3 regions of the Mesorhizobium sp. ES1-6 genome follow, and region 2 is predicted to be linked to each of the others. Evidence: riboswitches for the same ligand, from Rfam matches in the RefSeq annotation. Region 2 holds a riboswitch; each other region holds the start of a gene.
The links. Region 2 has a riboswitch for cobalamin ahead of LB564_RS19335 (DUF1636 family protein). Riboswitches for the same ligand answer to the same signal wherever they lie in the genome.
Positions count from the first base shown of each region.

Region 1: linked by a shared signal. The riboswitch ahead of bluB (5,6-dimethylbenzimidazole synthase) and the one ahead of LB564_RS19335 (DUF1636 family protein) in region 2 are both predicted to bind cobalamin.
Region 3: linked by a shared signal. The riboswitch ahead of LB564_RS28100 (aromatic ring-hydroxylating oxygenase subunit alpha) and the one ahead of LB564_RS19335 (DUF1636 family protein) in region 2 are both predicted to bind cobalamin.

Region 1 covers NZ_JAIUGU010000004.1:42,714-52,571, reverse strand. The annotation lists gene LB564_RS12325 (TetR/AcrR family transcriptional regulator) at 1-326, shown strand, start outside; gene LB564_RS12320 (hypothetical protein) at 417-1,400, shown strand; partial or broken gene bluB (5,6-dimethylbenzimidazole synthase) at 1,520-2,134, opposite strand; cobalamin riboswitch at 2,194-2,382, opposite strand; gene LB564_RS12310 (histone deacetylase family protein) at 2,502-3,428, shown strand; gene LB564_RS12305 (exodeoxyribonuclease VII small subunit) at 3,432-3,683, shown strand; gene LB564_RS12300 (DUF2277 domain-containing protein) at 3,789-4,055, shown strand; gene LB564_RS12295 (pirin family protein) at 4,086-5,006, shown strand; gene dxs (1-deoxy-D-xylulose-5-phosphate synthase) at 5,105-7,018, shown strand; gene LB564_RS12285 (hypothetical protein) at 7,193-7,486, shown strand; gene LB564_RS12280 (GFA family protein) at 7,483-7,884, opposite strand; gene LB564_RS12275 (TlyA family RNA methyltransferase) at 8,056-8,820, shown strand; gene LB564_RS12270 (class I SAM-dependent RNA methyltransferase) at 8,817-9,858, shown strand, end outside.
Region 2 covers NZ_JAIUGU010000007.1:218,452-228,309, forward strand. The annotation lists gene LB564_RS19325 (cobaltochelatase subunit CobN) at 1-701, opposite strand, end outside; gene cobW (cobalamin biosynthesis protein CobW) at 720-1,772, opposite strand; gene LB564_RS19335 (DUF1636 family protein) at 1,769-2,203, opposite strand; cobalamin riboswitch at 2,241-2,446, opposite strand; gene LB564_RS19340 (winged helix-turn-helix domain-containing protein) at 2,476-3,675, opposite strand; gene LB564_RS19345 (NADH-quinone oxidoreductase subunit A) at 4,010-4,375, shown strand; gene LB564_RS19350 (NuoB/complex I 20 kDa subunit family protein) at 4,366-4,947, shown strand; gene LB564_RS19355 (NADH-quinone oxidoreductase subunit C) at 4,952-5,554, shown strand; gene LB564_RS19360 (NADH-quinone oxidoreductase subunit D) at 5,554-6,744, shown strand; partial or broken gene nuoE (NADH-quinone oxidoreductase subunit NuoE) at 6,745-7,755, shown strand; gene nuoF (NADH-quinone oxidoreductase subunit NuoF) at 7,778-9,082, shown strand; gene LB564_RS19375 (NADH-ubiquinone dehydrogenase) at 9,148-9,843, shown strand.
Region 3 covers NZ_JAIUGU010000015.1:160,572-170,429, forward strand. The annotation lists gene LB564_RS28055 (TonB-dependent siderophore receptor) at 1-59, opposite strand, end outside; gene LB564_RS28060 (alpha-ketoglutarate-dependent dioxygenase AlkB family protein) at 314-943, shown strand; gene LB564_RS28065 (nucleotidyltransferase family protein) at 995-2,464, opposite strand; gene LB564_RS28070 (glycosyltransferase family 2 protein) at 2,464-3,141, opposite strand; gene LB564_RS28075 (glycosyltransferase family 2 protein) at 3,141-3,893, opposite strand; gene LB564_RS28080 (glycosyltransferase family 2 protein) at 3,949-4,701, opposite strand; gene LB564_RS28085 (serine kinase) at 4,698-5,747, opposite strand; gene LB564_RS28090 (PqqD family protein) at 5,781-6,212, opposite strand; gene LB564_RS28095 (hybrid-cluster NAD(P)-dependent oxidoreductase) at 6,354-7,454, opposite strand; gene LB564_RS28100 (aromatic ring-hydroxylating oxygenase subunit alpha) at 7,475-8,722, opposite strand; cobalamin riboswitch at 8,836-9,038, opposite strand; gene LB564_RS28105 (DUF680 domain-containing protein) at 9,521-9,724, shown strand; gene LB564_RS28110 (DUF680 domain-containing protein) at 9,797-9,858, shown strand, end outside.

The sequences.
Region 1 (9,858 bases), on a different contig from region 2:
ATATCGAAATGGCGCTGGAGCCGGAAATCCAGCGCATCATGTTCCGGGATGGCCCGGCCGTGCTGGGCGACCCGGCGCAATGGTCGAATGCCAGTGCATGTGTCGGTTCAATGACCGATCATCTAATCGCGCTGCAGGGGGAAGGGGTGGTCGTCCCCGGTGTCGACCCGGAGTCGGCAGCGCGGCTGATCAACGGGGCGAGCAGTCAGGCCGCGCAGCGCATCGCCAATGCGAAGGATCCCGAGGCGACGTCGAGGATGGTTGTGGCGGCGTTCAAGCAATTGCTCGAAGGCCTGCTGAAAAAGCCGCAAGCGCGGTCAAGCTGAACCGCCATGGCGGGACGCCACCGCCCGCAATTGACAACAGCCGGTTTGAGCGCATCCTCCCCCAGCCATCTCTGAGGGGGAGAATCGGGCATGTGGGATTTTGATATCGGCAGGTCGGTGTCCATCATGGTGCGGACCTGGCCCTTCATTGTCTTTCGCATGATCGTCTATTTCGGCATCACGCTGGCCTACATCATGGCCACCGGCACCGGTGCCTCGGTCGGTTATGGCGTCGGCCATATCTCCACCGATCCGGACGGCCCGTTGTCCTTTGCCCTGTGGGGCGGCGTGGTCGGCTTTGGCGTCGTCTCGATCGCCGTCTACTGGCTGCGCGAATACATCCTTTATGTCGTCAAGGCCGGCCACATCGCCGTCATGGTGCATCTCATCGACGGTCATGACGTTCCCGACGGCCAGAACCAGATCGCCTACGCAAAGCAGGTCGTGACCGAGCGTTTTGCCGAAGCGAACATCCTTTTCGTCGTCGACCAGCTGGTCAAGGGCGCCATCCGCGCCATCACCGGCCTGCTCGGCGGCGTCGCCCCCTTCCTGCCCATTCCTGGCCTCAGCGGCCTGGTCGCCTTCCTCAACACGGTGATCCGCCTGTCGCTGACCTATGTCGACGAGATCATCCTCGGCTACAACATTCGCATCAACTCGTCCTCGCCCTTCGAAACCGCGCGCCAAGGCGTCGTGCTCTACGCCCAGAACGGCAAGACCATGGTCAAGAACGCCGTCTGGCTAGCGGTCATCATGTGGGGCGTGTCGTTTGTGATCTTCCTGCTGATGCTGGCGCCGGCCGCCGCCATTCTCTACGTCATGCCCGGGCAACTCGCCGGTTGGGCCTTCGTGCTGGCCATCGTCTTTGCCTGGGCCTTCAAGGCGGCTTTCATCGAGCCCTTTGCCATCGCTTGCCTGATGCAGGTCTATTTCAAGACCATCGAAGGCCAGGTGCCCGATGCCGCCTGGGATGCCAGGCTGGCCGAAGCCTCGTCGAAGTTCAGGGAACTGAAGGACAAGGCGCTCTCCACCTTCGGCGGCTCGCGCTGGGGCACGGCCGGCGCGACGCGCTGATCGGCGGGACTCGCGGGCGCAATGTCGGGGATGTTGAGGCGCGCCACCGCCGATTTGAGCGGTGCCTCTCCCTGGCCGCAAAACGTCTCGCTCATGATCAGGTCGGGCAGCGGCAACCGTCGTCCCCAGCCATGCGTTTCAAGATCCGGTTTCGGTGCGAACTCCGAGACACGGCCCACGCAGAGATAGGCAATCGGCGTTACATGGTCGGGAATGGCCAGCAGCCGTTTCAGCGCCTCGGCCTCGATGATGCTGACCCAGCCGACGCCAACACCCTCGGCACGTGCCGCCAGCCAGAAATTCTGCACCGCGCAGACCGTGCTGAAGAGATCCATTTCCGGATTGTGCCATCGTCCAAGCGGCGAGCCTTTCGAGCGTTCGCGGTCGCAGGTGATGCAGATGTTGAGCGCGCTTTCGCAAATGCCTTCGAGCTTGAGCTTGCGGTAGAGCGCCCGCCTTTCTTTTTCGATCGCCGGCAATTCCTGTTCTCGTGCGGCCAGGAACAGGTCGCGCACCTCAGCCCGCCGCTGCCGGTCGCGGATGACGATGAAGTTCCAGGGCTGCATGAAGCCGACCGACGGGGCGTGATGGGCGGCAAGCAGCAACCGCGCCAGGACGTCGTCATCGATCGCCTCCGATGTAAAATGGCTGCGGACGTCGCGCCGCGTGAACATGGCGCGATAAACCGCGTCGCGCGCTTTCTGATCGAATCCGTCGCCGACAGGAGCGGTCATGGCTTCCGGCATCGCGTGTCCCCTTGCGATTGCAATCCCTGATATCCGCCTGACCATGCGGATATCGATGCCTGCCAGGCCGGTCTTCTGGCTCGGGATCAACCCGCCTCCGGTGCCTTCCCGTCATCGACAGTGGCATTTACCGGCGCGGTCCCCCTTACAGCGTTGGGCACGCCACGGAATTCAACCGTGTTCCCGATTCTCCCGCCACAAACAGACCGGCGGGCACCAGGCAGGTCCCCACCTTACGCCGAAGTGCCGGCGACGCCAATGCCCGTAGCGACACTACGAGACGCGGACGTGATTTTCCCCAGCGATCAAAGCGCGGCGCATGGTCATTGGGGCGCCGGGGCACTAGATAGGGGACATGGTCACCCGTCTCTATACACACCCGATCTTTCTCGAACACATCACCCCGCCCGGTCACCCCGAGCGGCCGGATCGCCTGCGCGCCATCGAGCGCGTGCTCGACGACGAAGCTTTCGCCGCGCTCGACCGGGTGCAGGCGCCGGAAGGTGACGAGGCGACCATCCTCTACGCGCATCCCGCCGATTTCGTCGCGCGTGTCCGCGCCGCCATCCCCGACGAGGGCATAGCCCGCATCGATGCCGACACCACCGCCAGCCCGAAAAGCTGGCAGGCGGTCATCACCGCGATCGGTGCCGCCAACGCCGCCGTCGACGACGTCTTCGCGGGCTGTGCCGACAATGTCTTCGTCGCGGCCCGACCGCCCGGCCATCACGCCGAAAAGACCACGGCGATGGGCTTCTGCTTCTTCAACACAGCGGCGATCGCTGCCCGCTATGCGCAGAAGAAGCATGGCGCCGAACGTGTCGCCGTCGTCGACTGGGACGTGCATCACGGCAACGGCACGCAGGATATTTTCTGGGACGACCCCTCGGTGCTCTATTGCTCGACGCACCAGATGCCGCTCTACCCCGGCACCGGCGCGAAGACCGAGACCGGCGCCGGGAACATCGTCAACGCGCCACTGGCGCCGCAAACCGGCAGCGAGGTGTTTCGCGACGCCTTCCTGTCGCGCGTGCTGCCGTCGATCGACAATTTCGCGCCCGACCTGATCATCATTTCGGCCGGCTTCGACGCGCATCATCGCGATCCCCTGGCCGAGATCAATCTGACCGAGGACGATTTCGACTGGGCGACGGGCCAGCTCATGCAGCGCGCCGCTCGCCACAGCGGCAACCGGCTCGTCAGCCTGCTCGAGGGCGGCTACGATCTGCAGGGATTGGCATTTTCGGTCGCCGCCCATGTCGGGCGACTGATGAAAGGATGAATGATGAGCGGTGAGATCAACGAAGACGTCAAGGCGATGAGCTTCGAACAGGCGCTCGACGCGCTGGAGAAGATCGTCGATGATCTGGAGCGTGGCGATGTGCCGCTCGACCAGTCGATCCGCATCTACGAGCGCGGTGAGGCGCTGAAGGCGCATTGCGACCGACTGCTGAAGGCTGCCGAGGACAAGGTCGAGAAGATCAGGCTGTCACGCGACGGCAAGCCGGTCGGAACCGAGCCGCTCGACGCGGACTGAGGCCGGTCGCCAACGACGCGCTTGCCTCACCGGCTTTTGGACACGATCATGAATGAGGATAAGGCTCGTCCCGATTGAAAAGGCTCCAGAGGAGGTTTGGAAACGATGTGCAGAAACATCAAGACCCTGTTCAATTTTGATCCGCCGGCAACCAATGACGAAGTCCGCGACGCGGCGCTCCAGTTTGTCCGCAAGCTGAGCGGGACGACGCGGCCGTCCGCCAAGAACCAGCATGCGTTCGATCACGCGGTCGAGGCTATCGCGGCGGCGGCACGCGAGCTGCTTGATACGCTCGAGACCCACCAGCATCCGCGCAACCGGGAAGAGGTGGCGGCCAAATTGCGGGCGAAGGCGGCTATCCGGTTTGCCTGACGCGGCCAAGGCCGCTGACAAGGAGAGTTCATGAGCTTCTTTCCCGGTAAAGATCCTGAAGCCGGTGATGCCTTTGCCAGCGACCAGATCGAGCTGATGGTCATCCCCAACGCCAAGGATATTGGCGGCTTCGAGGTGCGCCGCGCCTTGCCGACCGCCAAGAGAAGGCTGGTCGGGCCATTCATCTTTTTCGACCGCATGGGCCCGGCCATCCTGCGGGCGGGCCAGGCGCTCGATGTCCGTCCGCATCCGCATATCGGCCTCTCGACCGTGACCTATCTGTTCGACGGCAGGATCAGGCACCGCGATTCGCTCGGCACCGAAATGGTCATCGAGCCCGGTGACGTGAACCTGATGACGGCTGGTCGCGGCATCGTCCATTCCGAGCGAACGCCGCAGGAACTGCGCGGCGCGCCAATGTCGATCTCCGGCCTGCAGACCTGGCTGGCGCTGCCCGACGGCAAGGAAGAGGTCGCACCGGTGTTCGAGAACACCGCTGCGCTTCGACTTCCCGAAATCGACGCCGAAGGCGTCAGCGGCCGCGTCGTCATCGGCGATTTCCAGGGGTTGCGGTCTCCGGTGCGGGCGGATTCCGAAACGCTCTACGCCGATTTGCGGCTGGCGCCCGACGCGAGCGTCAAAATCCCGGCCGACGCCGAAGAGCGCGCCATCTATACGCTGGAGGGCGAGGTCTCGATTTCGGGCGACGTCTTTCCGTCGGAACGGCTGCTGGTGTTCCGCCCCGGCGACGAGATCGTCATATCATCGCTGACCGGGGCGCATTTCATGCTGTTCGGCGGCGCCTCGCTCGGTTCGAAGCGCTACATCTGGTGGAATTTCGTTTCCTCGTCCAAGGAGCGCATCGAGCAGGCCAAGCAGGAATGGAAGACCGGCCGCTTCGATATCGTTCCTGGCGACGAGCAGGAGTTCATTCCGCTGCCGGAAGGCTGAGCGGGTCGGTGAGAGGCTGACGGTCCGCGTCACCGACTCGCATTTACTTTCGCCGGACGGCGGCCTATCCCGCCGATGAACAGAAAGCCAGAGCACCCGTGAACGCAACGCCGCATACGCCGCTTCTCGACAAGGTCCGCGTGCCGGCCGACCTGCGCACGCTGGCCGAGGGCGAATTGCCGCAACTGGCATCCGAGCTTCGGGCCGAACTGGTCGACGCGGTCTCCCGCACCGGCGGCCATCTGGGTGCCGGCCTCGGCGTGGTCGAACTTACGGTGGCGCTGCATTATGTCTTCAACACGCCCGACGACCGGCTGATCTGGGATGTCGGCCACCAGGCCTATCCGCACAAGATCCTGACCGGCCGGCGGGACCGGATCCGCACCTTGCGCCAGGAAGGTGGCCTGTCGGGCTTCACTCGCCGCGCCGAAAGTGAGTACGACCCCTTCGGCGCTGCCCACTCTTCGACATCAATATCGGCGGGGTTGGGCATGGCCGCCGCCCGAGACCTCTCCGGCGGCCGCAACAATGTCATCGCCGTCATCGGCGATGGCGCCATGTCGGCCGGCATGGCCTATGAAGCGATGAACAATGCCGGCGCGCTCGATGCCAGGCTCATCGTCATCCTCAACGACAATGACATGTCGATCGCCCCACCGACCGGCGCCATGAGCGCCTATCTGGCGCGGCTCGCCTCCGGCAAGGCCTATGTCGGCCTGCGCGATTTCGGCAAGAAGCTGACCTCTTATCTCGGCAAGCGCGCCGATCGCGCCATCACCCGGGCGGTCGAGCATGCGCGCGGTTACGTCACCGGCGGCACTTTATTCGAGGAACTCGGCTTCTACCATATCGGCCCGATCGACGGGCACAATCTGGAGCACCTGATCCCGGTGCTGAAGAACGTTCGCGACAACGGCAAGGGCCCCGTCCTGATCCATGTCGTCACCCAGAAGGGCAAGGGCTATGCGCCGGCGGAAGCCGCCGCCGACAAATACCACGGTGTCAACAAGTTCGACGTCATCACCGGCGCGCAGGCCAAGGCGCCGGCCAATGCTCCCGGCTACACCAAGGTGTTCGCCGAAAGCCTGATCCAGGAGGGCCGCGAGGACGACCGCATCGTGGCCGTCACCGCCGCCATGCCGACCGGTACCGGCCTCGACCTGTTCGGCGAGGTGTTTCCGACCAGAACCTTCGATGTCGGCATCGCCGAACAGCATGCTGTGACCTTCGCCGCAGGTCTGGCGACGGAAGGCTATAAGCCCTTCGCGGCGATCTATTCGACCTTCCTGCAGCGCGCCTACGACCAGGTCGTCCATGACGTCGCGATCCAGAAACTGCCGGTGCGTTTCCCCATCGACCGCGCCGGCTTCGTCGGCGCCGACGGTGCCACCCATTGCGGCGCCTTCGACACCACCTTCCTGGCTAGCCTGCCGGGCTTCGTCGTTATGGCTGCGGCCGACGAGGCGGAACTGCGCCACATGGTGCGCACCGCCGCCAGCTATGACGACGGGCCGATCGCCTTCCGCTATCCGCGCGGCAATGGCGTCGGCGTCGACATGCCGGAGCGTGGCGTCATGCTCGAGATCGGCAAGGGCCGCATCGTCAGGGAGGGCACCAAGGTGGCGCTTCTGTCCTTCGGCACGCGCCTGCAGGATTGTCTTGTCGCGGCGGAAGAACTCGGCGCGGCCGGTCTTTCCACCACCGTCGCCGATGCCCGCTTCGCCAAGCCGCTCGATGAGGACCTGATCCGCCGGCTGGCCCGCTCGCACGAGGTGCTGGTGACAGTCGAGGAGGGCGCCATAGGCGGCTTCGCCAGCCATGTGCTGCAGTTCCTCGCCCATCAAGGACTGCTGGAAAGTGGTCTCAAAGTGCGGCCGCTGGTCCTGCCCGACGTCTTCACCGACCATGCCAAGCCGGAAAAGATGTATGCCGATGCCGGGCTCGACGCCGCCGGCATCGTGCGCACCGTTTTCACTGCGCTCGGCCACACGGCCCGCGCGCAGCGCGCTTGAATCAAAATCGTGCCCAGCGCGCCTGAATCAAAATCTGAACGGCTTGAATCAGTTTGCCGGCTTGATTTCGTAACGCACTATTAACGCTGCCGTTTGGCGTTTCGCTTACCCTGTCCCTTGGCCGTTTTTCAACGGCGCCCTGCTAGATCACGGCCAGGCAGGGAGACAAAACCAATGAAGATGCTTTTGTGCGGCGGGGCACTTTTGGCCGTGATGGTCGTGCCTAGCGCCGCCGAAACGACCTACGACCGCAATCTTGAAAAGGCCGCGGTGGGCATCGTCGCCGGCAAGATGGGCGATATCCGCGGCGGCTTTTCCTTCAGGCAGGTGCCGAAGTTCGTCGTCGTGCCGGACACCGCACCTCGGCCCGCCGTTACGACCGAGCGTCCGCGCGAACAGGCTTCGGGCAACAGGGACGATGGTTTGTCCCCAGCTGTCGAACGCCAGGGTTTACGCACGATCTTCTAGAACCACATATCGCGTACGCAGCGACCATCGCGTGGCAGATCGTCGTAGGAGTCGAGGCCATCGAAATGGTCGATCGGCAGATCGGCGACGGCTTCGGGCGGCGCCAGCCGGACGTTGACGGCCATGCGTCTTCGGCCCGAGGCGCTGGCGCGCAGTCCGCGCCAGCCGAGCACGCAGGCGCATGTCGGGCAGAACAGGATTTCCAGCGACGGATCGTCCTTTCCAGCGCGCGTGTAGCTGGCCGTCGGCCCCGAAACGCGAATGCGTTCGTCGACATAATCATAGGCCCAGAGCGTGCCATAGCGGCGGCAAAGCGTGCAGTTGCAGGCAGTCACCGGACCCGGATCGCCTTCCAGGGTCCAGTGGGCCGCGCCGCAGTGACAGGTTCCCGTCAGCATTCGTTCTCCTCGGGTTCGACGATGGAGGCTCTCCTCGACGACCATTTTGCCGGATCTGACGCGATGCGCGCAAGCCGCGCCAAGCTCGCTGCTCCAGCCGTTCACGTCCGACGTCACCTTGTTCCGTGTAATGTCCTTGCCTTCATCGCGGGCTTTCGTCAGAGAAGGCCGATGAATTCACCTCTGCCAGCCAGCACACGCCAGCGGCTCGACGACCTGCTCGTCCAGCGTGGGCTGTTTGCCAGCCGCTCGCGCGCTCGCGACGCGGTCGAGCGCGGCACGGTGACGGTCGACGGCGCGATTGCCCGCAAACCCGGCCAGAACGTTTCGCCGCAATCCCTTGTTGTCATCGACGATCCGGCGCAAGGCTATGTCTCGCGCGCGGCGCTCAAACTGATCGGCGGGCTAGACCATTTCGGCCTCGACCCCGCAGGCCGCGAAGCCCTCGACATCGGCGCCTCGACAGGCGGGTTCACACAGGTGTTGCTCGAACGCGGCGCGTCCCATGTCACGGCCATCGATGTCGGCCACGGCCAGATGCATCCCGATGTCGGCGGTGATCCGCGCGTAACGGTGATCGAAGGGCTGAATGCCCGCGATCTGACAATCGCCGATCTTGGTGGCCGAAGCCCGGATTTCATCGTTTCCGATGTCAGCTTCATCTCGCTGAAACTGGCGCTGCCGCCGGCACTTGCTCTCGCGAAGCCCGGTGCCGGGGCGATCTTTCTGGTTAAACCGCAATTCGAGGCCGGCCGCGAGGCGATCGGCAAGGGCGGCCTGTTGAAAGATCCCTTCGATGCCGCCCGTGTCGCCGGCCTGCTGCGGGATTGGCTGGATGCCGTTGCCGGCTGGCGCTCGCTCGGCCTGCATCTGTCGCCCATCGAAGGTGGCGACGGCAATCGCGAATTCCTGCTCGGTGGGGTCAAGGATCGATGAGCACGCGCTTCACCATCAGGAAACTCGGCGCTCAAGGCGACGGCATCGCCGAAACCGAAAACGGCGATCTGTTCATTCCCTTCACGCTGCCCGGCGAGACGATCACCGCCGCACGCGAACGGGATCGCGCCACGCTGATGGCGGTGCTGGAGGCTTCGCCGCTGCGCATCGAACCCGCCTGCCGCCATTTCACCGAATGCGGCGGCTGCGCTCTCCAGCATCTGGAAGACGAGGCTTACCGCCAGTGGAAGCGCGAGAAGGTGGTGCATGCGTTGAAGGGCAAGGGGATCGATTGCAACATCGGCGCGTTGGTTGCCTGTGCGCCGCACTCGCGGCGCCGTGTCGTGCTTGCCGCCCGGCGCGCCGATGCGGGCATGCTGCTCGGCTTCAATCGCCATCTGTCGCCGGAAATCATCTCGATATCCGAATGTCCGATCTCGCTGCCCGAGATCGTCGCCGCGCTCGGCCCGTTGAAAGCGCTGGCAGAATTGATATGCGCCACCACCAAATCGTTCCGGATGGCGGTCACCGTGACGGGTTCCGGCCTCGACATCGCGGTGCATGACTCCGGCAAGCTCGGCGAACACCAGCGCCGCATCGCCTCCAATTTTGTCCTTGCGCAGGGCTTTGCCAGACTGTCCATCGACGACGAGATCGTCATCGAGCCAAGAAAACCCGTGGTCATGTTCGGCAGCGTCGCGGTCGCCGTGCCGCCGGGCGCCTTCGTTCAGGCGACCGAGGCGGCCGAACAGACCATGGCCGAGATCGTCGGCGGACATCTATCGCGGGCCAAGAAGGTCGCCGATCTCTTTGCCGGTTGCGGCAGCTTTGCCTTGCGGCTGGCCGCGAAATCGGAAGTCCATGCGGTCGAGGGCGATGCGGCCGCACTGTCGGCGCTCGACCGGGGGTCGCGCTTCGCCACCGGGCTCAAGCGGGTGACGGGCGAGCGCCGCGACCTGTTTCGCCGACCGCTGACCTTCAAGGAGTTGAATCTCTTCGACGGGCTTGTCTTTGATCCGCCGCGCGCCGGCGCCGAGG
Region 2 (9,858 bases):
ATGGGAATCGGGAGCATGCCGCGTTGCTCCAAAGCTTCAAAAAGGGCGTCTATGGGTGCGACATCGGCTGCAAGCAGCATCGATCGGTAGAAGAGAATAGGGATGATCGGAGCGCCGACCATTGAAAGGTCCGGCTTCTCCACGACCCCCAATCCAGACTGATAGTAACCAGCCTTCGGCACACAGACCGGACTGGCGACCGGCGCATCCCGTCCAGCCAGGCCTGCCAGCCTGTGCACCAGCGCGCTCATATTGGCCGGGCCGCCTTCGCGGAAATAGCCGAGAAGGCTGTCGAGGTCGGCGCGCGGCAGTGTCGAGGCTTCGATCAGCCTGGCATCCTCGTCGTGGCTTTCGCCGGGAAGCAGCGCCAGTTTGATGCCGCGTTCGCGGGCAATCGCCGCGAGCTGGTCGCAACCATAGCGCCACCAGTCATAGCCGCCGAGGATGCGCACCAGAATGATCCTGGCGTGGCGGGCGACGCTGTCGATCCACAGGTCGACGGACATGGGATGGCGCAGGTCGCGCAGTGCCGCGAGCCGCATCGAGGGCAGGCGATCGGCTTCCGCCTTCCATGCCGCCGCCAGTCCGGCGAGGTCGCTGTCGGTGAAGGACAGGGCCACGATATCCGCCGGCGTCTGCCGGAGATCGACAGGCTCGGCGAGGTCGTCGAGCGAGGCGGAGGTCGTGGTGAGGATGTGCATCGCGGTCCGTGTCTGAAATCAGCCGGCGAGGATACGTTCGATCGCCGGGCGGTTCAGCCCCTTCAGACCGATGACGACGAGGCGCGAGCGGCGGTTGTCATCAGCCGTCCAAGCACGGTCATAGTAATGATTGACGCGCGGGCCGACGGCCTGCAACAGGAGCCGCATCGGCTTGCCGCCGACCTCGACGAAGCCTTTTACACGCAGCACGTTTTCCTGTTCGGCGGCCTCTGTGACGCGCTTGGCCAGTTCGTCAGGATTGGCGATCGAGGGTATGTCGACGATGAACGTGTCGAAGTCGTCATGCTCATGGTCGAACGCGCCGTCATGATGCGACTTGCGGTTCTCGATGTCGTCCTCGACGGCAAGGCCAAGCCCGAGCAGCACCGAAGGATCGACCTTGCCATGCGACGTCGGCACGATCTTCACGGCGCGGGCGGAATGTTCGTTGACGATGGCATTGGCGCGGGCTGAGCCGGCGGCATCCATCAGGTCGCTCTTCGACAGGATGATCAGGTCGGCGCAGGCGATCTGGTCCTCGAACACTTCCTCGACCGGATCGTCATGGTCGAGGCTGTCATCCCCGGCGCGCTGCGCCTGCAGGGCGTCCATGTCGTTGGCGACGCGGCCCTCGGCAAGTGCGGGACCGTCGACCACGGCGATGACGCCGTCGACGGTCACCCGGCTCTTCACCGTAGGCCACTGGAAAGCCTGAACCAGAGGCTTGGGGAGAGCGAGACCGGAGGTTTCGATCAGGATGTGGTCGACCTTCGGCGTCAGCGACAGGATCTTGTCGAGCGCCGGCACGAAATCGTCGGCGACGGTGCAGCAGATGCAGCCATTGGCCAATTCAACGATGTTCTCCTCGGGGCAGCTGTCGATGCCGCAGCCCTTGAGGATCTCGCCGTCGATGCCGATGTCGCCGAATTCGTTGACGATGATGGCGATGCGCTTGCCGCCGGCATTTTCCAGGAGATGTCGAACCAGTGTCGTCTTGCCGGCGCCGAGGAAGCCGGTAACGACGGTGCAGGGAACGCGGGAGAGATTGCCGGCCGAATTTGGAGCGGTCATGTCAAGTCCTTCAGCATGTCGAGAGGAGGGATGCGGGCAACGAGGCCACGCTTGAGGCTATCGGGCCGGCCCCGCCAGGGAATGAGGCCGTCGGTCGAGGTGGCGAAGAGCTTGGCGCCGGTGACGAGATCGGCGCCGCTGGTTGTGGTCAGGTCGCCGAACACATAGCTCCAGCAGCCGTCGCGCAGGATCGCGGCGCTCAGCCGGCGCTTGCAATTGCCGAGGCATTCGACCGTGCGGATGCGGATGTTCTCGCCCGAGGCGGCCTGGCGCGTGTCTTCCGCCAAAATTTCGCCGGCCCGGGGATGGGCGTCGGAGCCGGTCTCGTCGCGGCACGAGGCGCAGACGATGACGGTCACGCCGGCCAGGGAATCACCCTCGCCGGACAAAACGTCTGTTGTTTCAGCCGAAAAACTGCTGTCGCGATCCAAATCAGGCTCCTTGCCCGGAAAACCCGCCGGGCGATCGGATTCTTGCATTCCAGACGGCAGGTCTCCTGGCTCGCGGGTCATCGCCTTGGGTAGCCGCCTTCCCGGGACAATCCCAGTGGCTTTCGGCCTTGGCTCTTCGCTTACAGTTGCGGGGACAGCCGCGGATTTGGGTTTTCAGCCCGCACCGCATTCCCTCTTGGCTCCTCCCTTTGCTGAGAGGAGACCGTCTGGATCGGATTTAGGCTCTTGCGGGCAGCGGTGTCAACGCGAGCTTACGACACCGTGATGTCGGCCAGCGCCGGGCCCAGATCGCCGGCAGGCGTCACTTCCATGCGTTCGAGGCCTAGCCAGCCCTGCATCTGCTTCAGTTCCTCGAAGAGCTGAGCCGCCGTCTCTGGCGGTGCGCCGGGCTCGGCATAAGCCGCGTGGACGCGCAGGACACTGGCCGGCCGGTCGGCCTTGAGGTCGACGCGCGCCACGATCCTGTCACCAAGCAGGAAGGGCAGGACATAGTAGCCATATTGGCGCTTGTCGGCCGGCGTGTAGATCTCGATGCGGTAGTGGAAATCGAACAGCCGCTCCGAGCGCGAGCGCTCGAAGACGACCGGATCGAACGGCGCCAGCAGGGCGCGGGCCTCGATCTTGCGCGGCATACGGGCGTCCTTGTGAAGGTAAGCCGGCTTGTCCCAGCCCTCGACACGGACCGGCAGCAAGTCGCCGAGTTCGACCAGTTCCTCCAGCCGGCCTTTCATATCGGCCGGTGACAGGCGGAAATAGTCGCGCAAATCGCCCGATGTCGCCACGCCATGGGCGCGGGCGGAGATGCGCAGCAATTCGCGGTGCGCGTCCTCGGCCGCCGGCACCGGCAGGTCGAGGATCGCCTGCGGCAGCACGCGTTCCGGCAGGTCATAGAAGCGCTCGAAACCGCGACGGTGTGCCGTGGTGATGCGGCCGGCCCAGAACAGCCATTCGAAGGCGTGCTTGGCGTGGCTCCAGCCCCACCAGCCGCCGGAGCCTTTCTGGCCTTCGAGCGCCGAAGCGGCGATCGGCCCGCGCTCGACGACCTCGCGGTAGATCTCTTCTATATAGGCGGCGTGCTCGCGGCCCCATTTGGCCAGCCCCAGATACATTTCGTCGCCTTGCTCGGCGCGCCGCATGCGCCAGCGCATCAGTGGGTAGGTCTCGACCGGCAGGAAGGAGGCCTCGTGCGCCCAGTATTCGAACACGGTGCGCTTGCGCGTCACGGCGGCGTTGTCGAGCAAGGCGAGGGGATAGGGGCCAAGACGCGAATAGAGCGGCATGTAATGGGCGCGCACCACCGCACTGACGGAATCGATCTGCAGCAGGCCGGTGCGGGACAGAACGCGGGCGAAATGGCGGCGGTCGGGCGTGCCGGCGGGGCGGGGGTCGAGAAACCCCTGCGCGGCGAGCGCGATGCGCCGGGCGGTGGCAAGCGAAATCTTTTCCTTCATGCAGGCGTCACTCTGAGGGTGCTTTGACAAAGATGTGATGGGGTGATTCCAGCCCATGCTAGCAGGGTTTTGGTGGCAATCCTGTCAGGAGAGAAAAGTGGATTAAAAAGCGAAGGAAATCAAACAGGAGCGTATGAGACCAGTTTCTCCCGGAATGCCGTCCAGCTCGTTGTTTTGAACAAGGTTTGACTTGCTTCGCTGGAAGTGCTGCGCTAACCCTCGCCGCGTTGCAGCATAGGCTTCTTAAAACGGTTCAGCGGTTAAACTGTCACGCTTCCGCATTAAGGTCCGGTGCTGTAATCAACGTGGATTGGCGCCAACGGAAAGCCGCTGCATGAACGCACTCCTCAGCTCGTACCTGCCCATCGTCCTGTTTATCGGCGTGGCGCTGGTGGTCGGTCTGGCGCTGCTGGTCGCGCCGTTCCTGGTGGCCTACCGCAACCCGGATCCCGAAAAGCTTTCCGCCTACGAGTGCGGTTTCAACTCGTTCGACGACGCCCGCATGAAATTCGACATCCGCTTCTACCTGGTGTCGATCCTGTTCATTATATTCGACCTGGAAGTAGCCTTCCTCTTCCCCTGGGCAGTGTCCTTCTCGAAGATCGGCATGCTCGGTTTCTGGTCAATGATGGTTTTTTTGGCAGTGCTGACCATCGGCTTTGCCTATGAATGGAAAAAAGGAGCGCTGGAATGGGATTGAACGACAGTTCAGGCACCCTCGTCGCGCCGAAGCCCAAAGGTGTTATCGATCCCAACACTGGCAGGCCGGTGGGGGAGGACGATCCCTTCTTCCTCGAAATCAACAATGAGCTTGCCGACAAGGGTTTTCTGGTCACCTCGACCGAGGCGCTGATCACCTGGGCGCGCAGCGGCTCGCTCATGTTCATGACCTTCGGTCTGGCGTGCTGCGCGGTCGAGATGATCCACACCTCGATGCCGCGTTACGATTCGGAGCGGTTCGGTGTCGCGCCGCGCGCGTCGCCGCGGCAGTCCGACATCATGATCGTCGCCGGCACGCTGACCAACAAGATGGCGCCGGCGCTGCGCAAGGTCTACGACCAGATGCCGGAGCCGCGCTACGTTATCTCGATGGGCTCCTGCGCCAATGGCGGCGGCTACTACCACTATTCCTATTCGGTGGTGCGCGGCTGCGACCGCGTGGTGCCGGTCGACATCTATGTGCCCGGCTGCCCGCCGAGCGCCGAAGCCCTGCTCTACGGGATTCTTCTCCTGCAGAAGAAAATCCGCCGCACCGGCACGATCGAACGGTAAATCCATGGCCGCATCCCTTAGCGAACTGTCGACCTATCTCGGCGAGAAGCTGCCTGGCCGCTTCAGTGACGCTGTGCTCGCTTATGGCGAGCTTACCGTTCACGTCGAGCCGGAAAACCTGATCGAGGTGATGGCCTTCCTGCGCGACGATGCGCGCTGCCAGTTCATCTCGATCATCGATGTCTGCGGTGCCGACTATCCGTCGCGGGCCAAGCGTTTCGACGTCGTCTATCACCTGCTTTCGCCGAAGCAGAATGTGCGCATCCGGGTCAAGGTGCAGGCCGACGAGGAGACGATGGTGCCGTCGGTCACCGGCGTCTATCCCGGTGCCGACTGGTTCGAACGCGAGACCTACGATCTCTATGGCGTGCTGTTTTCGGGCCATCCGGACCTGCGCCGCCTGCTGACCGACTACGGTTTCGAAGGCCATCCGCTGCGCAAGGATTTCCCGCTGACCGGTTTCGTCGAAGTGCGTTACGACGACGAAGCCAAGCGCGTCATCTACGAGCCTGTGGAACTGAAGCAGGAATTCCGCAATTTCGATTTTCTGTCCCCATGGGAAGGCACGGATTACGTGCTGCCAGGGGATGAGAAGGCAAAGCAGTAATGGCTGAAACCTCCGTCCGCAACTTTAACATCAACTTCGGACCTCAGCACCCTGCCGCGCATGGTGTTCTGAGGCTGGTTCTGGAGTTGGACGGCGAAGTGGTCGATCGGGTCGATCCGCATATCGGGCTCTTGCATCGCGGTACGGAAAAGCTGATCGAGGCAAAAACCTATCTGCAGGCGGTGCCTTACCTCGACCGGCTCGACTATTGCGCGCCGATGAACCAGGAGCACGCCTTTGCCTTGGCGGCCGAGCGCCTGCTCGGCATCGAGGTGCCGAGGCGCGGCCAGCTGATCCGCGTGCTCTATTGCGAGATCGGCCGCATCATGTCGCACATTCTCAATGTGACGACGCAGGCAATGGACGTCGGCGCGCTGACGCCGCCGCTGTGGGGCTTCGTCGAGCGCGAAAAGCTGATGGTGTTCTATGAGCGCGCCTCCGGCTCGCGCATGCACGCCGCCTACTTTCGGCCCGGCGGCGTCCACCAGGATCTGCCGCGCCAGCTGGTCGAGGATATCGGCAAGTGGATCGATCCCTTCCTGAAGTCGATCGACGATCTCGACAAGCTGCTCACCGGCAACCGCATCTTCAAGCAGCGCAATGTCGATATCGGCATCGTTTCGCTGGAAGATGCCTGGGCCTGGGGCTTTTCGGGCGTCATGGTGCGCGGCTCGGGTTCGCCATGGGACCTGCGCAAGTCGCAGCCCTATGAATGCTATTCGGAGATGGATTTCGACATCCCGATCGGCAAGAACGGCGACTGCTACGACCGTTACCTCGTTCGCATGGAAGAAATGCGCCAGTCGGCCAGGATCATGCGCCAGTGCGTCGATCTCCTGCTCGGCAAGGAAAGCACCGGCCCGGTGTCGAACCTCGACGGCAAGGTGGTGCCGCCCAAACGCCAGGCGATGAAGCGCTCGATGGAAGCGCTGATCCACCATTTCAAGCTCTACACCGAGGGCTATCGCGTGCCGGCCGGCGAGGTCTATGCGGCGGTCGAGGCGCCGAAGGGCGAGTTCGGCGTCTATCTCGTCTCCGACGGCACCAACAAGCCGTACCGCTGCAAGCTGCGCGCGCCGGGTTTCGCGCATCTGCAAGCCATGGATTTCCTGTGCCGCGGCCACATGCTGGCCGACGTCACCGCCGTTCTTGGCTCCCTCGACATCGTGTTTGGTGAGGTCGATCGCTAAATGTCAGTCCGCCGTCTCGCAGAAGCCAGCGTCCAGCCAGCGTCCTTCGCCTTCAACAAGGCGAATGCGGCGGCGGCCAAGCAGTGGATCAAGAAATATCCGAAGGGGCGCGAGCAGTCGGCGATCATTCCGCTGCTGATGATAGCGCAGGAGCAGGAAGGCTGGGTCACCAAGGCGGCGATCGAGACGATTTCGGACATGCTCGGCATGCCGCGTATTCGCGGTCTCGAGGTCGCGACCTTCTACACGCAGTATCAGCTCAATCCCGTCGGCACCCGCGCGCATATCCAGGTCTGCGGCACCACGCCCTGCATGCTGCGCGGTTCGGAAGCGCTGATGGATGTGTGCCGCTCGAAAATCCATCACGACCAGTTCCACACCAACGACAAGGGCACCTTGTCGTGGGAGGAGGTCGAGTGCCTCGGCGCCTGCGTCAACGCGCCGATGGTCATGGTGTTCAAGGATACGTTCGAGGATCTGACGCCGGAACGGCTGGCCGAAATCATCGATCTCTACGATGCCGGCAAGGGCGCTTCGGTGGCGCCGGGGCCGCAGAACGGCCGCACCGGCTCGGAGCCGGCCTCCGGCCTCACCACGCTGAAGAGTGAAAAGGCGATCCTCAAATCGACCCGCGATCGGGAAGCCCGGGAAGCGGCCAGGGCCGCCAAGGCGGCGCCAGACGCGATCATCGCCGCGCCAGTGCCGGCACCGGCGGCCCCCGCCGCGCCAGCCGCGCCCGGTCCGGTCGCTCCGTCAAAATCCAGCAGGCCAAAGACCGCCGCGCCGGAGACCAACCCGACGTTGAAGACGCCGTCGCCGGCCAAGGTCGCGCCGGTCACCGAGAGCGCTGCCAGCGTTGCGGCACCACTCCACTCGGCCGCCAACGCCAACAAGGCCGCTCCTGAGGTCGAGGCGACTCCAAAGCAACGCAGTGGACCGAAGAACCGGGCCGAACCGGGCGGCGCCTTCAAGGCGCCGGAGACCAAGCAGCCTGCCGCCAAGCCGACCAAGAAGCCGGTCTGAGGGACGAAAAATGCTTCAGGACAAAGACCGCATCTTCACCAACATCTACGGCCTCTTCGACAAGTCGCTGGCCGGCGCCATGGCGCGGGGCGCCTGGGACAATACGCCGGGCCTCGTTGCCAAGGGCCGTGACTGGATCGTCAACGAGATGAAGGCGTCCGGCTTGCGCGGACGCGGCGGCGCCGGCTTCCCGACCGGCCTCAAATGGTCGTTCATGCCCAAGCAGAGCGACGGCCGGCCGAGCTATCTCGTCATCAACGCCGACGAATCCGAGCCCGGCACCTGCAAGGACCGCGATATCCTGCGCAACGATCCGCACACGCTGGTCGAAGGCGCGTTTCTGGCCGGCTTCGCCATGGGCGCGATTGCCGCCTACATCTATGTGCGCGGTGAGTTCATCCGCGAGCGCGAGGCGCTACAGCGGGCGATCGAGGAGGCTTACGAGGCCAAGCTGATCGGCAAGAACAACACATCGGGCTACGATTTCGAAATCTACATGCATCACGGCGCCGGCGCCTATATCTGCGGCGAGGAAACGGCGCTGCTGGAAAGCCTCGAAGGCAAGAAGGGCCAGCCCCGGCTTAAGCCGCCATTCCCGGCCAATGTCGGCCTCTATGGCTGCCCGACCACGGTCAACAATGTCGAATCGATCGCCGTGGCGCCGACCATTCTGCGCCGGGGGGCTGCCTGGTTCTCGTCCTTCGGCCGGCCCAACAATGTCGGCACCAAGCTGTTCTGCATCTCCGGCCACGTCAACAATCCGTGCACCGTCGAAGAGGCGATGTCGATCCCGTTCCGTGAACTGATCGAGACGCATTGCGGCGGCATTCGCGGCGGCTGGGACAACCTTCTGGCGGTCATTCCGGGCGGCGCCTCGGTGCCGCTGGTGCCGGCCGAGCAGATCATCGACACGCCGATGGACTTCGACGCGCTGCGCGACCTCAAGTCCGGCCTCGGCACGGCGGCGGTCATCGTCATGGACAAGTCGACCGACGTCGTGAAGGCGATCGCGCGGTTGTCCTACTTCTACAAGCACGAGAGCTGCGGCCAGTGCACGCCGTGCCGCGAGGGCACAGGCTGGATGTGGCGGGTGATGGAGCGGTTGGTGCGCGGCGAGGCGCAGAAGCGCGAGATCGACATGCTGCTCGACGTCACCAAGCAGGTCGAGGGCCATACGATCTGCGCGCTGGGCGACGCGGCGGCCTGGCCGATCCAGGGCCTGATGCGGCATTTCCGCGGCGAGGTGGAGCGGCGCATCGACGAGTTTTCGCGCAACGCGCACCGGGCCGAACCGGTGATGGTGGCGGCGGAATAAGAAGAAACTTTGAAGGCGGGAAGAAAACGGGGCGGGGCGAACGAAGAAACGACCAGGAGAACCCTATGGCGCCGTATTCGACACCCTACCCATTGATGCCCAATTTGGACCAGATCGAGAAGATGAACCAGGACCTGACCAGGATGATGCCGAAGGAGATGGCCAGCGCCGTCAACCTTTTCGTGCATCCTGTCGCGGGTGCGGCAGCGATGTCGGCGCTTGGCATCGGGCTCGCCAATCATGCGTTCGGCGTATGGATGGGCGCGCTTTCGGGCGCCGCCGAGGCGTCGCAGCGCCTCATGCAGCCGCTGATCGAGGATTTCGAGGCCAGGATCGAGCAATTCGAGGATGCGAACTCTTCGTCCACCCGGGCGCGGGCGAGGGCCAAGACCCTGATCGCCGAGGCGCAGTCCTTTGCCCAGGAAGTCACCGACATTGCCGCCAGGGAAGCCGCCACCACGGCGCCAGCGGCCGCCGCGCGTCCGGCAACGGGCGATGTGCCCGACGTGCTGATGCCCGAGGATTTCCGGCAGCCCAAGGCCATGGACAGGCCGGCGAAGCCTTCGGACCTGAAGGCGATATCGGGCATCGGCCCGAAGCTGGAGAAGGTGCTGAACGACCTGGGTGTCTGGACTTACGCCCAGATCGCCGCATGGTCGCCGCAAGAGATCGCCTGGGTCGACGATTATCTGTCGTTCAACGGCCGCATCGGCCGCGACGACTGGACAGGCCAAGCCACGGCGCTGGCCGCGAAGAAGTGAATGAAATGTCGGGCG
Region 3 (9,858 bases), on a different contig from region 2:
CGGAACCAGATACCGCCGCGCTTGACTGCTCCGAAGTCTCGAAGAAACACCACTTTTATATACCTCGCTCTCGTCATTCGTTCCCCATGGCCTCCGTCCGGCGCCGGGGTGAAATTGTTGCCTAGCCACTCAAGTTCAAAATCTTGACTAAGTTAATCATCTTTACCCGTCAACGCCTCTGGCTTATTGGTGAGACGAATTCACCGCGCATTCCCGCCTCGGCAATTTCAGTGAAATCGACGACTGCTTTCGGGTCGCCCTCGGCGTCCGATGGTGGCATCTTGCGGGTCCGAACATTCGAAAGGTGAGCCAATTGCTCGTTCTGCCCAAGGGCGTCCGCCACATGCCGGCCCATCTGTCTCGCGAGGTGCAGGAGGCGCTGGTCGAGGATGTCAGGGCCATCGTCCAGCAGGCGCCGCTGTTCGTGCCGGCCATGCCGCGCACCGGCAAGGAGATGAGCGTGCGCATGACCAATTGCGGTCCGCTCGGTTGGGTCACCGACAAGGAACGCGGCTACCGCTACCAGCCGACGCATCCCGTGACCGGGACGCCATGGCCGCCCATCCCCGGCAGTCTGCTCGATCTGTGGCGGCAGGTGGCGGGCTATCCGTCTCTACCGGAGGCCTGCCTGATCAATTTCTACACGCCCAACGCGAAGATGGGCCTGCATCAGGATCGCGACGAGGCCGACCTCTCGGCCCCCGTCGTCTCCGTCTCGCTCGGCGACGACTGCCTGTTCAGGGTCGGCCAGACGACGCGCGACGGCGCCACCAAATCGTTTAGGCTGAAAAGCGGCGATGTCGTCGTGCTTGGCGGCGAGGGCCGTCTTGCCTTCCATGGCGTCGACCGCATCTACCCTTCGACCTCGGCGCTGCTCAAGAACGGCGGCAGGATCAACCTGACGCTGCGGCGGGTAACGAAGCCTGAGGGAAACACCGTATAGCCGCGGGCGCCTCTACCGCGCTCCGGCCCTGCTGCCTTTGGCGGCAACGTCTCAGCGCAGCGGCGAAAAAGCCGCCGAGACCAGCTGGAAAGGCAGCGCGCCATAGGCCGCGACCGTTGCCTGGTCTTCCCATTGGCGGAATTGCCGGGACGGTCGCGCCTCCAGCGTCAGGGCATGCTGTCGGCCGTCGAGCGTCACCTTGCCGCGAAAATGTAGCACCCGGTCGCCTCCGGACCGGCTGATGGCCATGGCGCGCAGGCGCGCGACATGATGATCGTCGGCATTGATCTCCATTTCGATGCGGCGCCGGATCGGCGGAACACTGACCCGGATCGTGATGTCCAGCATCATGTCTCCGGCCGTCGGTGGGCAGGGTATGGCTTGGGAGAATGCCGATGGCGAGGCCGCGCCCAGCGACACGCGGCTGGCACGACGGCCACGCCAGGCTTTGGTCGGCGGTTCTTGCCGCAGCCGGCCGCTCTTGCGTCTCAGCCGCAACTGCTTGGCAAAACCGCGCGACAGCCAGGCCAGCCTGCCGAAATCGGTTCGCGGCTTGGCCTGCAGCACGGCCGACCAGCGCGACAGGCCGGTGCGGTCGGCCATCTCCAGCACGCGCGCCAGCACGCTGTCCGGCACCGTCACGCCAATCTCGAGCGCTAGGTAGGAGAGCGCCACTGCCGCGGCAACGGCAAGGCGCCGCCTGGCGACAATATCGAGGAACACGTCCCAGTCGACGTCGCCGGCGCGAATGGCCACCGCGCAATCGACCAGCCAATCGCTGTGCGTGTGGGCGTCGAGCCCGCCATGCGCTATCGCCAGCGCGATGCGGTCGGCGGGCGACGGCACCAGAACGCCGACGCCGCTGAACTCGGCCGCCGCCGCCCGCCGCCAGATGGCCCCGTCGTCCTCGTCGCTTTGCTGGGAACCGTCATAGGCGAGTTGGTGCAGGTCGATATCGCCATAATTGCCCTTGAAGAAGTTCATCGAGCGCAAGGACGCCAGTCTTGTCCTCAGATATTGCGGGCTCACCCCGGTGGCGATCTGCCAGTCGCGCTCGCGCAGCACGTCGAACGCCGCCGGCATGTCCTGCGACCGGACCAATATGTCGATGTCGTGTGCCACCCGGCCCCGCTGCGCCGACGCGTTCAAGGCAATGCGGCTGGCACCCTTGATCAGCATCACCATGCATCCGGCCTCGGTCATCGCCTGCAGCGCCGGTTCGGCCTCGCGCATCGCCATGCGCGACTTGGTCCACAGCATCTTTTGCAGGCCGACAAGACGTGGATAGGCGGAATGCCCGGCCAATTTCCGGCCGAACCGGTCGCAGATGGCGGCCAGCAGCCGATGCTCCCTGAAGGAGACGAGGTCGATGTCGTTCGCGCTCAGCCACTCCATCGCGCAACCGGCGGCCGCGTCGTCGTCGGCAAGAAGCGCCGCCTTGAGCAACTGGTCGAGCCCGCCCGTCGGCCAGGACCAGCCATAGTCCGGGAAGCGTCGGCCGATGCGGCGAATGCGCGCCATCAGCCCGCGCCGGCCTTGTTTCGGGCCCGCCGCAGCATGGCCAGCCGCGCCACTTCCAGGTAGCCCCGGTCGCGCGTGGCATCGCGCCCGTAGGACAGGCTGCCCGGTCTGATTCGACGCAGCGCCAGCACCTCCTCGATCATGTCGAGGGCAAGGCCCGCCTCGCGTGCCCGCGCGATCCAGTCGATCATCTCGCCACGGCCGCCCGGCGGATCGACGACGGGTCCGACGGTCTCGGCAACCTCGCGCCGGATCAGCATCGTGGTCCGCGACCAGCCGGGCAGAGCCGCGCCTTCGGGCGCATCTGGCCGATCATTGCGGAAATTCCGCCATTGGCAAAAAACTCCCGATGCCGTGGGAAATCTTTCGAGATGCGCGAGCTGTGTTCCGATCTTGGCGGGCAACCACAGATCATCGGCGTCGAGCGTCGCGATGAACGGCGTCGACAGCGCGGCGATGCCCCTGGTCGTGGCGCTGCCCGGACCGGCATTTTCCTGGCGCAGCAGGCGCAGCGGCAGGTCCGTTCCGCCGATCGCCGCGGCGAGGTCGTCGGTCGATCCGTCGTCGACGATCACCACCAGCTCAGGCCGCACGGTCTGGGCAGCGACCGACCGCAGCGTCTCGGCGATGGTGCCGGAGGCGTTGAAGGCCGGTATGACGACGCCGTATCCGTCCATCACAGGGAGTGCCAATCTGTCAGTTTGTCCAGCTCGAAGATACCTTCGATCGGCCGGAGCGACGGGTCGGCCTTGCGCCGCTTCATGGATTTATAGATAGCGCGCAGGAATTCCCGCGACTGGACGTCCTCTTGCCTCGTCATGTTGCCCGCATGCCGTCTGTAGTAGAGTGCGACCGTGTCGGGAAGCACGTATCTGGGGCCGATCTCAAAACCGCGCAGCAGGTAGTCGGTGTCTTCGGCCTGGACGAAATCCTCGTCGAAATCACCTATGCGCGCGACGAGCCGGCGCGCGAAGATCGCCGCCGACAGGTGAATGCCACGAATCGTGATGCTGTTGCTGTCCGCCGTGGGCTCCAGGATCCCGTCATCGATCTTGTCGACCAGCATCATCCTTGAGTAGGTCAGATCGAGATCGGGATTCTTCCGGAAAAGCGCGACATCGGCCTCGAAGCGCCCGGCCGGCGAGATGTCGTCCGAATCGAGGAACGACACCAGGTCTGCCTCGGGCTTGAGCAGCCTGAGCCCGCTGTTGCGCGCCCGTGTCACCCCCATGTTCTCTTGCCGGAACAGCCGGATGCAGGAATGATCATGCATCATCGCGCGCACGGCCTCGACCGAACCGTCGGTCGAACCGTCGTCGACGACGATGATGTCGAGATCGGCGGCGTCGCCTTGCCTGAGCAGCGAACGCAGCGCGGCGCCGACATAGGCTTCGCGATTGTAGACCGGCATGATCACGCTCAGCCTCATCCGTGACCTCGCGGCCGCTGCTGCACCATCCGATTTGATCGCGAGATATACCGCATTAAAGCCCCCGCCAGTCGGGCGAGCTCTTGAGCTCGAAAATGCCGGGAATCTCACGCAGGGATGGGTTGGCCCTGCGTCGCCGGATCGATTTGTGGATCGCCCGCATGTGGTCGCGGAGCCGGCTCTCGCGCTTCCCGGTGATATTGCCGGCATGGCGCCTGTAGTAGATCGCGACCGTCTCCAGAAGGCGGTAATTCGGACCCGTTTCGAAGATGCGCAACAGATAGTCAGTGTCCTCGCACTGATCGAATTCCTCGTCGAAATAGCCTATGCGATCGATAAGCGCCCTGCTGAACAGGCCGGTGCTCATTGAAATTCCGCGCAGCGTTACAGTGCGACTGCCCGCTACCGGCTCCATCGTGTCATCGTCTATCTGCTCGGCCAGGGTCATCAGGGAGTAGGTCAGGTCAAGGCCCGGCTCGGCCTTGAAGCAAGCCAGATCCGTCTTGAAGCGTCCGGCAAGCGAGATGTCGTCGGAATCGAGGAACGACACAAACCCGGCATCCGGCGGCAAGTGTCTAAGCCCGGCGTTGCGCGCCCTCGCGACGCCCATATTGGGTTGCAGGACCAGGCGGATGCAGGACGCCTCGCGCATCGCAGACCGTATCGCCTCCACCGAGGCGTCCGTGGAGCCGTCGTCGATGACGATGATGTCGAAGTCGGCGTCAGCGCGCTGCCTGATCAGGGAGCGCAGCGCCGAGACGACATAGCGCTCGCGATTGTACACTGGCATGATAACGCTGAGCTTCACGAGAGGCCTCGCGTCAGGAAATTCTCGATCGCGCCGGCGATTTCTGCCGGGTCGGTTCCGAGGGACAAACGAAAGCACGGCAAGAGGCGGGTCAATTCGCTGAAGAAGCGAAAGCCGCTTTCGCGCTCGCCCGGCATCTGGGCGATGCCGGACGGCGCCAAGGCAATCATGGCATCCCTGCGTGACACCGGCATGATCGAACTTGCTCCGCCACCGCTGATATGTGGCACCACCAGCGCGACGATGTCCAGCATCGCGGGCACCGGGCGGGGCGTTACGTCGCCAATGTGAAACGTGTGCTTGCCCTGCCAGTTCAGCGGGCCTTGCTCAGCCAGCCTCTGTTGCAGGCCCAGCCGCGCGAAACCTCGCGCGTCCTGTTTCAGGGTGGAGAAAAGGGGCCGCGCGGTCACGCCCCCGACGAGATCGATCAGCACATAGTCGTCGCCGACACTGTCGAGCCCATTGAGCAGGCCGGCGGCGACAGTGCCGGATTTCCCCGCCCCGCCCGCGCCGGCGAGCAGGATACCCTTGCCGTCGATGCCGAGCGTGCCGGCATGGGTCAGCCGCATGCCGCGCGCGGCATATTCCCAGTGCAGGAAGGCGCGCAGCGGCGCCCCCGGCTCCCAGGGCGGAAAGGCATCGGCCGACGCCATCAGCTGCACGCCAACGCTACGGTGCGGATCGTAGATCTGCCAGAAATCCAGGTCGTGGAAATAGTGGCCGCGCAACCCGGCTTCGGCGAGCCGTTTGGCAAAACCGTGCTCGGTGAAATGCGCGTCGCCCCATCGCGCGGGCTCCGGAATGCCGTGGATGCCGGGATGAGCGATGAAGACGCGGCACGCGGCCGGTTCGGGCCGATCATGCCCGGCCTCGACAAATGCATGGCCCAGTGCATCGGCAAGCACGCCGTGACCGAGATGCACGGTCAGTTCCAACAGGGGCAGGCTGACCTTGCGTGTGGTCGGATAGCGCAAGCCCGCATCTTCGGCGGCGGCGAGGAGATACCGGCCGTAATCGGGCAAGGTTTCCAGCGTGACGCGCGGCATCAAGCGCCTTCCATCACGGCAGCGGCCGGCCCGTCAGGAAGCCTGCTTGACCGCCGGCCAGCCGAGTGGTTCCTCGACCTCGTGGATGGGATCAATGATGATCAGGTCGGCGAGGTCGTCGTGAATGCTCACATCGAGCGGCTCGTTCGTGGCGGCCAGCTCGGCGGCCAATTCGTCCGGCAATGGCTGCACCGTCGCGTCGGAAGGCACCAGCAAGCCCAGTTCGAGCAATTGCGCTATGAAGTGATCGAGTTGGGCCTCGCCTATTGTCGAGCCGCCCGCGGTAAGCCCGACCAGAGCCCGGGCGTCCATTCCGGACGAAAGCGCCTGCCACACCTTGCTGCCGGAATCGGAGAAGCCGAAATACTTGCCATTCGCAAGGTTGAGCACCACGGCCTCGCCATCGAAGGATTCGAAAACGATATCCCGGCTCGCAACCGCATAGGCATGGGATTCATGCATCATTGTCGCCCCGCTTAGCATTCCTGCCCGCCAGCAGGACCCGTTCCACCGACAACGCCTGTAAACTTTCGGTTGTTCCTTGGCAAGGTAACCTTTGCCGGTAAGGCGCCGGCCATATGCGGGATCAGTCGAAGGCCAGCCGGATCAAACCTCGATTTCCAGTGCCGACAGTGGCTTGGAACAACAGGCCAAGATGAAGCCGTCGTCGATCTCGTGATCGAGGATGCCGCCATTGTGGCTCATCTCGACGGCGCCGGAGACTTTCTTCACCTTGCAGGTTCCGCACAGGCCGAATTCGCAGGCTGCCGGGATCCGCACGCCCGAGGCGCGGGCCGTCTGCAGCACGGTCTGGCCGGCGACGCACTCGGCATCGACGTCCGACAGCGCGAAGCGGATAGGTGTTGCTGCTTCGACGGGAGCTGCCGCACCGTCCTGCTCCGGCGAGGCGAACGGCGCCGGGATTTCCTCCACGGTCGGCGCGGCAAAGCTTTCCTGATGGTATCTCGCCATGTCGAAGCCGGCGGCCTCCAGCATGCCGCGCACGGCGCGCATGAAGGGATCGGGGCCGCAGCAGAAGATTTCGCGTTCACGGAAATCGGGCGCCAGCAGCGGCAGCCGGATGGCATCTATGCGGCCCATATGGCCGTACCAGCCCTCGCGGCTCGACCGCTCCTCGATCATGAAGCCGAGCGACAGGCCCGGCATGTGGCCGCCCAAAAGTTCGAGTTCCTTGCGGAAAATGATCTCTTCGGGACGCCGCGCGCAATTGACGAAGCCGACATCGGTCCAGGGCGCGCAATCGTTCAGCCAGCGCAGCATCGACATCATCGGCGTCACGCCGGAGCCGGCCGAGATGAACAGATATTTCGCCGCCGGATGGCTGTGCAACGAAAAATCGCCGCTCGGTCCATAGGCCTTGACGTGCGAGCCGGGGGTCAGGTGATCGAACATCCAGCGTGTGCCGATGCTGCCTGCCTGCGCCTTCACCGTCACCGCTATGGAGAACGGCCGCGACGGTGACGACGACAGCGTGTAGGTGCGCATCAGCGGACCGTCCGGCGTCGGCAGTTCCAGCGTCACGAACTGGCCCGGCTTGTAACGGAACCAGGTCTGGTTGTCGGAGCGGAAGGTGAAGGTCTTGACGCCGGGCGCCTCATCGCTGACGCCGGTCACTTCCAGCACCTGCAGCCTGTCGTTCCACGGCGCCATCTGGTCGAGATGGCGATAGAGGCCAAGGTCGGTCATGGCATTCATCCCTCAGCCTCTCATGCCACGCTGCGCAGCGCCGGCCGGCCGCCTTCGGCAAGGCGCGGGCCGATGAAGCGCGCGTACCAGTCGACGAACTGGATGACGCCGCCTTCATGCAGCTCCGAATAGGGGCCGGGCTCATAGGCCGGCGACAGGATGCCGAAGGCGTTTTCCTCGACGATGCGGCGGTCCTGGTCGTTGGTCTCGGTCCAGACATGGGTGAGTTCGGCGAGATCGTAGTCGACGCCCTCGACCGCGTCCTTGTGCACCAGCCATTTCGTCGTCACCGCCGTTTCTGTGGCGCTGACCGGCAGCACACGGAAGGTGACGGCATGATCGACCAGGATATGGTTCCAGGTCGTCGGATAGTGGTAATGCATCAAGGTGCCGATCCGGTCGGCCGAGACGCTGTCGGACAGGTTCTTCCTCACCGCCCGCTTGCCCGTCATCGTGTAGCTCTGGGCATCGCGCAGCAACGGCGCGCGGGTGGCACGGTATTGTCCAGCCGGGTCGATGCGGAATTTGCTGGGCAAGCCAACAGCCTCGCATTTGGCCCAATGCGCCAGCATTTCCGGATCGCTGTCGGCGCCCTGCACGCCGGTCACGGTCGGCGCTTCCGGGAAGGTCTTGCACAATTCCGGATGATTGCCGGCGCAATGGTAGCATTCGCGGTTGTTTTCCCAGACCAGCTTCCAGTTGCCCTTCTCGATGATGGTGCTCTCGAAGGCGATCTTGGCCTCGCTGAGCCGGTGCGGCTGCAGATAGGGCCCGATCATCGCCCGCATCGGCGCGAAGTCCGCCGGCTCCTTGGCCAGGCAGATGAAGACATAGCCGGCGACGCTTTCGCAGGCGACTGGCTTCAGCCCGAACTGGCTCTTGTCGAACCCGTCGGCCATCTGGCGGGCGAACAGCAGCCGGCCGTCAAGCTCGTAAGTCCACTGGTGGTAAGGACAGACCAGTTTGGCGGCCATGCCTTTGTCGCTGTTGCAGACGCGGCTGCCGCGATGACGGCAGGAATTGTGGAAGGCGTTGATCTTGCCCTGCTGGTCACGCACCAGCACGACCGGATAGTCGCCGATCTGCACGGTGATGAAGCTGCCCGGCTTGGGCAACTCGCAATCATGGCCTATGAACAGCCAGTCGCGATACCAGATCAGCTCCATGTCCAGCTTGAAGTAGTCCGGGTCGGTATAAAAGGGCTGTTCCAGCGAAAAGCCTTGTCTGCGGCTGTTCAAGAGCCTCAGCATGTCGTTGCGCGCATCCATGTCCTGTCCTCATTTTCAAGGACTGAACTGGTGGTGATGGAGGAAGGATTGAGCGCGAGCCGGCAAAAGCCGGACAAACATCATCCGCCCCTTGACCGCCCACCGCGATCAGTCGAGTTCTAGCGATCTCGGGCTGGTTTCCGGGCTCTGGAGTCGTCCTTGCGGACCATCGCGACACCTTCCCAGGCCTTCGCCCAGTGGTCTCCCGTTGCGACTTGAACTCCACCACCGTTGCGGGGGCAGCGCCGGAATCTGACCGGCTTCCCAATTCTCCGCTCCGTCGTCACGCAGCGGCACCTGAGATGGAATGATTTAATCACGACAGGGTTTGCGACATCGGCATGAAAGCGACATCGCCTCCATGCGGCGCGACACGCATGCTGGATGGTTCCGGCGGATGGAAGCGTCTTTATGGGAAGCCGCACCGGCACGTTTTCTACCCGTTGCCGGCGGCGAAAAAGGTTAACGGTTACGAAAAGTGACTATTAGCAGATTCTAAAATCGAACCGAACGGTTCGTTTCTGTTGACGGTGCGTGCAGGACGGTGTGAACGCAAGGTCTCCGACACCGTCGGTGATCGAAGCGGTGGTTCCAGTTAACCGGTTGATATAGCGAAGAAAAACAATGGACGTAAAAGGGCCTGGTACAATTTCAAGTGGTGGAGTCATGGTCCACGCGGAACAACTTCGTGATTGGAAACGGCAAAGGTGCTCTCCCACATCGGGGCTGTCCGAACGACGCGATTTTTAATCCCAAGACACGCCGCTAGACGGACGGAAAAATACTGGAGTACCCAAAATGAAAAAGATTGTTCTCACTGCCGCAGCCCTTCTGGCTATTTCCGGCAGCGCCTTTGCTGGTAGCGACCATTATGGTTCGAGCGCCGCGACCCCCGCTGCCACCTCTGTCGACAGCTCGTACACCGCTTCGACCAAGAAGTCGCAGCCGGCTGCTCAGACGCCTGTCCAGGGTGCCGATCACAACCTCTTCGGCAACAACTAACAGCCGCTTCCCGGCACGCGGCGGGGTTGCCCTGTCGCGCCGGTGGACGCCACAAATTCAGGAGTATTTGAAATGAACAAGATCCTCATTGCTGCCGCCGCCGTTCTGGCCCTTTCCGGCAGCGCCTTCGCCGG